3 regions of the Streptomyces herbicida genome follow, and region 2 is predicted to be linked to each of the others. Evidence: riboswitches for the same ligand, from Rfam matches in the RefSeq annotation. Region 2 holds a riboswitch; each other region holds the start of a gene.
What was found. Region 2 has a riboswitch for cyclic di-AMP ahead of Q8A52_RS33985 (M23 family metallopeptidase). Riboswitches for the same ligand answer to the same signal wherever they lie in the genome.
Positions count from the first base shown of each region.

Region 1 (2,195 bases), on a different contig from region 2:
GGTGACGTTGCCGGTGGCGCCGACGCGGCCGATGACGTCGCCGGTGCTGACCTTCTGCCCGGCGGAGACGCTGATCGAGGACTGATGGCAGAACCACAGCTCGGTGCCGTCGTCGAGGGTGAGGATCGTGCGGTAGCCGTAGGAGCCGGCCCAGCCCGCCTCGGTGATCGTGCCGCTGTGGATGGCCTTGATGAGCGTGCCCGTGGGCGCGGCGAAGTCGAGGCCGGTGTGGTAGCCGGAGGACCACATGGCGCCGGCCTGACCGAAGGTCGAGGTGATCGTGTACGAGGAGGTCGGCAGCGTGTACTGCTTGGCCAGCGCGGCCAGGCGCGCGGCCTCGGCCTTCTTCTTGGCCGCGGCCTCCGCGCTCGCCTTGGCGGCGGCGGCCTTGGCGGCGGCCTCCTTCTCGGCCTTGGCGGCCGCGGTGGCGACCTGCTTGTCCGCGGCGGCCACGGCAGCGGCGGCGGCCTTGGTGTCGACCTGGCCCCGCTGCTTCTCGGCCTGGGCCATGATGCGGTTGCGCAGCGCCTCACCGGCGTCGGAGGCGCCCTGGGCGCTGTCGGCGGTGGTCATGCCGACGCCGCTGAGCGCGGTCGCGGAGCCCTTGGGGGCGTCGTCCGGGGTGCTGTCGCCGAGCAGGGAGCCGACGGAGGGCAGGTCGGGCATGGAGATGGACACCGGCGGCTTGCCGGTGTTGGCGCTGGCCATGCCGCCCGCGCCGACGGCGGCTATGACACCGACGCCCAGGACCGTGGAGCTGCGGGCGAGTCCGCCGCCGCGCTGCTTGGCGACGCGATGCCGGCCGCGTACCGGGCTGAGGGACTCCTCGGTGGGGTTCCACTCCTCCCACGGGCCCTCGTCGGTGCGGTAGCTGCCGTAGCCGAAGGTCTCGGGGTGCTCGCTCGGCACGAATGGGGCTGTGGGGGCAGGCCGGTTGGACGCCACGCGGGCGTACTCCTTTCCTTCCGCCGCCTACCGGGTTAGCTGACGGGTTCGGAGCAGGAAGGTCTCCTACGCGCGTATACCGGCCGTGCCTCCACGGCGGCATCCGCGTGATTCACCCCAAGGTGGTGGTTCCCCGGTTCCCTTGCGGGATTCGGCGCGTGCGCACGGAGCCGACTCTTGTGACGGCTGGGACGACCGCGCTGCGTTATCGAACGTTAATAGACCCCGCCGTCAGATTCCAAGCCGTTCTACTTGATCATTAACGTTTTTACTGCGGGACTTACAGGCCATGACCGGTGGAAATCGGGCGAGTTGGCCGCAGTACATGAGTCACGGCGGTTTTGATGGTGACTCAGATGTTATGCGGAGGGCTTCCGTCCGATCACTCTTCGTGATAAGTGCGTGGTCGCACAAAACACTCAGGGCCGGAATCCGTGAACTGGATTCCGGCCCTGAGCCTTGAGTAGCGGGGACAGGATTTGAACCTGCGACCTCTGGGTTATGAGCCCAGCGAGCTACCGAGCTGCTCCACCCCGCGTCGGTGTGCCTCAAGCATACGCCATACGCAGGGGTGCAAACGCACGGCTCTACTCGCCGGTCAGCAGGTGCCGGTTCGGCGCTTTTGCCAGGTCCTCGTACTCGGGCAGCACGACGACGTCCACGCCCTCGCCCGTCAGCAGCCCGGTGCCGTCGGCGCCCGGCACGAACGTGTCCGGCTCCCGCCAGGCCGTGACCACCCGTCGCACCCCGGCGTCCAGGATCAGCCGCGCGCAGGGAGCGGGCCGCGACGCCCGGCGGGTGCAGGGCTCCAGGCTGCTGTACACCGTGGCGGCGGCCAGCCTCGGATCGGCCGGGTCGATCTTGGCCAGCGCCGCCTCCTCGGCGTGCACGACCGGGTCGTCGCCCTCCCGCGAATGACCCCGGGCCAGCTCGGTCCCGTCTGCGGCCACCACGATCGCGCCCACGCTGAAGGCGGTCTCCGAGGGCGGGCACAGCGCCGCGAGCTCGCAGGCGATCCGCATCCAGTGCCGGTCCGCCGCGCTGACCGACCGCCCGGTTCCGGGTGCCGTCGGCTCGTACCGCATCAGTACGACGTCCTCGATGCGGCGCGTCTCGACGAGCCGGAGCCGCCCGCCCTGGTAGCCCCCGGGGCCGAACAGCCGGGGCGCCGCCGGATCACCCACCAGCAGCGGGGCGAGGACCAGCTGGAGTTCGTCGGCGAGGCCCTGGCGGAGCAGCTGGGTGTGGAT
Region 1 covers NZ_JAUYWJ010000046.1:22,442-24,636, reverse strand. The annotation lists gene Q8A52_RS47355 (M23 family metallopeptidase) at 1-945, opposite strand, end outside; cyclic di-AMP (ydaO/yuaA leader) riboswitch at 953-1,112, opposite strand; tRNA gene Q8A52_RS47350 (tRNA-Met) at 1,410-1,483, opposite strand; gene Q8A52_RS47345 (dihydrofolate reductase family protein) at 1,533-2,195, opposite strand, start outside.
Region 1: another riboswitch for cyclic di-AMP. It lies ahead of Q8A52_RS47355 (M23 family metallopeptidase); the one in region 2 lies ahead of Q8A52_RS33985 (M23 family metallopeptidase).

Region 2 (2,195 bases):
ACCGTGTGTGGGCCGCCCAGGTGCTCGGCACGTACTGCCTCGGCGGCACCCTCACCTCCCGCCTGGACCGCGTCCTGCGCGAGGAGAAGGGCTACACCTACGGTGTGCGCTCGTTCGGGCAGGTCCTCAGGTCCGCCCCGGACGGCACGGGTGCCTCGATGCTCGCCATCAGCGGCTCCGTGGACACCCCGAACACCGGTCCCGCGCTGCAGGACCTGTGGGCGGTGCTGCGCAAGCTCGCCGAGGAGGGCCTCACCGATGCCGAGCGCGACGTCGCGGTGCAGAACCTCGTGGGGGTCGCGCCGCTGAAGTACGAGACGGCGGCGGCCGTGGCGAGCACGCTGGCCGACCAGGTCGAGCAGTATCTGCCGGACGACTACCAGGCGACGCTGTACCGGCAGCTCGCCGCCACCGGCACCGTGGAGGCCACCGCCGCGGTGGTCAACGCGTTCCCGGTGGACCGTCTGGTGACGGTCCTGGTGGGCGACGCCGACCAGATCAAGGAGCCGGTCGAGGCGCTCGGCATCGGCGAAGTCACCGTCGTCTCCGCCGAGTAGGGGCACACGCGCGTGGGTTCTGACGGCCGACGGGTCGTCAGGACCCACGCACGTTTCTCCAGGATGTCCGAATTGGTGCGGAGGTTGCCTGTCTGCCCTGTGGGATGCGCTACAAAATCCGGGTTCGGGTTGGGGATTGAAAGGCCGCCCGCATAGCGTCGTCCAGGCTGTTCGTCGGGCAGTGCGCCGCACCCGCGGCACCGGACAGCCATCGCCGAGTCCCCGTACGGCGCGAGCCAGGGGAGCCGGGGACCCATAGCAGTCCCTGGGGTGAATCGGACGCCCGCGCGTGCAGCGAGGGGGTCCGTAGGAGACCTTCCTGCTCCGAACCCGTCAGCTAACCCGGTAGGCGAGAGGGAAGGAAAGGACCAGCCACTACATGGCGTTCACTCGCGCCACCGGGAAGCACCGCCGTCCCGGCCGGATGCACCGCACCACCGCCCGCGCCGCGGGCGTCGCGGCCCTCGCCACCACGGGCGCCATCGGCAGCCTCGCGGCCTCTCCGGCGCTCGCCGCCGAGCCCGCCCCCGCGGACACCGGCCTCACGCCCGTCATCACCATGGGCGACTCGGTCGCCGAGCAGATCGACGCCCAGGCCGCGGCCCAGGAGCAGGCCGCCGAGCAGAAGGCGGCCGAGGAGGCCGCACGCAAGAAGGCCGTCGCGCTGGCGGAGAAGGAGCGCGAGGCCAAGGCGCGCGCCGCCCGCGAGGCCGAGCGCAAGCGGCTCAACGCCTTCGTGACGCCGATCGCGAACTCCTACGTCTCCACCGGCTACAAGACCGGCGGGTCCCTGTGGTCCTCCGGCTCGCACACCGGCATCGACTTCCACGCCTCCAGCGGCACCGCCGTCCACGCGGTCGGCTCCGGCACGGTCGTGTCGACCGGCTGGGGCGGGGCGTACGGCAACCAGATCGTGATCAGGATGGCGGACGGCATGTACACCCAGTACGGCCATCTGTCGTCCATCGGCGTCTCCGTGGGCCAGAAGGTCGTCCCCGGTCAGCAGATAGGCCTGTCCGGCGCGACCGGCAACGTCACCGGGCCGCACCTCCACTTCGAGGCCCGGACGACCCCGGAGTACGGCTCGGACGTCGACCCCGTCGCCTACCTCCGCAAGCACGGCGTGAACGTCTGACGGCACGGCGCACCGCTTCCCGAAGCCCCGGCTCCTCGAGCCGGGGCTTTCGCCGTTTCGGCCGCGCCGCTGTCCAAAAAATATCCATGGATTCCTGCACGCCATCGGAAATTCCCGCTCATTGCAATAGAGTCACGGAACACACGTCAATCGGCGACGTTTCACGGGGATTAAAGCGGAGGTCGGTCATGCGTATTCCGGCGAGCTCGGTATGCACGGCGATCAGGGACGACATCGTCGCCGGTGTCTACGAGCGCGGCGGCCGCCTCACCGAGGAACTCCTCGCACGCCGCTACGGCGTCTCGCGCGTCCCCGTCCGCGAGGCACTGCGCACCCTGGAGGCCGAGGGCTTCGTGGTGACCCGGCGGCACGCGGGCGCGTGCGTCGCCGAACCGACCGAGCAGGAGGCCGCCGATCTGCTGGAGATGCGCATGCTGCTGGAGCCGCTCGGAGCCTCCCGGGCCGCGCAGCGGCGCACCGAGGCTCATCTCAAGGTGCTGCGC
Region 2 covers NZ_JAUYWJ010000019.1:124,500-126,694, forward strand. The annotation lists gene Q8A52_RS33980 (M16 family metallopeptidase) at 1-557, shown strand, start outside; cyclic di-AMP (ydaO/yuaA leader) riboswitch at 760-924, shown strand; gene Q8A52_RS33985 (M23 family metallopeptidase) at 937-1,692, shown strand; gene Q8A52_RS33990 (GntR family transcriptional regulator) at 1,881-2,195, shown strand, end outside.

Region 3 (2,195 bases), on a different contig from region 2:
CGGGGGCCGACGAGGTGCTCGACGCGCTCCTTCATCTCGCCCGCGGCCTTGTTGGTGAAGGTGATCGCGAGGATCTGGCCCGGGTGCACGTTCCGCTCGGCCAGCAGGTGGGCGATGCGGTGCGTGAGCACGCGGGTCTTGCCGGATCCGGCGCCGGCCACGATGAGCAGGGGGGAGCCGGCGTGCACGACGGCCGCGCGCTGGTTCTCGTTCAGCCCCTCCAGCAGCGCTGCGGCGTCGATCACCGGGCGCGCGGCGCCGTCGCGGTAGTACGCGTCCCGGTCCGGAGGCACGTCGAACTTCCCACCGAACAGATCGTCCGGAACCGGCTCCGGAGCGTGATCGTCCTCGGGCGGCGGCGGGGGTTCCTCCTCGCGCCCGTGAGGGGCCTGGAGGTCCGCCAGGAAGCTGTCGTCAAAGAGGCTGCTCATCGCTCTCCGAGTCTAGGGTGCCCCACCGACAATCGACCGCCGCCCCGGAAAACAGGACCGGCCCCGCGCGCGGGGGATCTTCCCGATGCATGAGCCGGACAACTGTCTCACGCTCCGGAAGCATGCTGTCACACGGGCGGAACTCTGCCTTCAGGTCACAAAAATGTATCGGGCATATCGCCCATCAACCTTCACACGGGCCACACCAGTTGGCTACCGTCTCGGGCGGGCCGTACGACCCCCACCGGCGAACGTCGCCGGACCGCGCGGCCTCCGCCGAGTCCGGTGCGCCGCCACGGCAGCCGGAGCCGGGGACCCAACCGACCTTGGGGTGAATCGGCCCAACCTCCCTCCGGAGCAAGGGCCGTAGGGCAACCCTTCCGAACCACCCGCCCGAACCCGACAGCTAACTCGGTAGGCGGAACGTGGAAGGAGTCGCCTCCCTTGGCGTCGCACCGCAAGTCGCGCCCCGCGAGTGCCCTGGTAACAGGCATACGCACCCCCGCCATCGCCACCGCCGCGCTCACCTCCGTGGCTCTGCTGTCCCAGACCGCCAATGCCACCCCCTCCGCCGACGGCGACAAGCCGAGCATCGAGGAGGTCGAGAAGAAGGTCGACGACCTGTACCGCCAGGCGGAGTCGGCGACCGAGAAGTACAACGCGGCCAAGGAGAAGTCCGGCAGTCAGCGCAAGAGCGTCGACTCCCTGCTGGACGACGTGGCCCGGCGCACGGACAAGCTCAACAAGGCACGTGAGGAACTGGGTACGTTCGCCGCCGCCCAGTACCGGACCGGGGCCGCCGCGCCCGACACCGCCACCTTCCTGCTCTCGGACTCCCCGCAGGACTACTTCGACCAGACCCAGCTGATGGGCCGGATGACCTCGCGGCAGAAGGGCGCGGTCGACGACTACATCACGCAGCAGTCGGCGACCATGAAGAAGCGGCAGGAGGCCGCCAAGAGCCTCCAGACGCTGACCGAGTCGCAGAACGAGCTGAAGACCGCCAAGGCCACCGTCCAGAAGAAGCTCGCCTCGGCTCGCGAGCTGCTGTCCAAGCTGACGGCGCAGGAGAAGGCCCGGCTCGCCGCGATCGAGAAGCAGAAGCAGGAGGAGGCCGCGCGCAAGGCCGCGGAGCTCGCGAAGAAGCAGGCGGCCGCGGAAGCGGCGAAGAAGGCCGCCGCCGCGAGTTCCTCGAGCTCCTCCGGTTCTTCGGGCTCCTCGGGCTCGTCCACCTCGACGGGTTCGACGGGTTCGACGGGGTCGACCGGTTCGACGGGCTCGACCGGCTCCTCCTCGGACTCCTCCTACACCACCAAGGCCGAGAAGGCGATCGCCTTCGCCCGCGCCCAGATCGGTAAGCCGTACGTCTGGGGCGCCACCGGCCCCGGCTCCTACGACTGCTCCGGCCTCACCTCGGCCGCCTGGCGGGCGGCGGGCGTCAGCCTCCCGCGCACCACCTACGACCAGGTCAACGTGGGCACCACGGTCTCGCTCACCAACGCCGAGCCCGGCGACCTGATCTTCTTCTACGACGACATCAGCCACGTCGGCATCTACATCGGCAACGGCATGATGATCCACGCCCCGAAGCCCGGCGCCTACGTCCGCGAGGAGTCGATCTACTACGGCGGCGAGTCGATCATCCACAGCGTGGTGCGGCCGGCGTGAGAGACCACCGTGGGGCAGGGGCGCGAGCGCCGCGGCCGATGTGAACCCGAGGCGCACGCGACCCTGTCCCGCACCCGCGCGTTTTTCCCGGCACGC
Region 3 covers NZ_JAUYWJ010000003.1:167,380-169,574, reverse strand. The annotation lists gene pcrA (DNA helicase PcrA) at 1-431, opposite strand, end outside; cyclic di-AMP (ydaO/yuaA leader) riboswitch at 696-867, shown strand; gene Q8A52_RS07870 (C40 family peptidase) at 876-2,099, shown strand.
Region 3: another riboswitch for cyclic di-AMP. It lies ahead of Q8A52_RS07870 (C40 family peptidase); the one in region 2 lies ahead of Q8A52_RS33985 (M23 family metallopeptidase).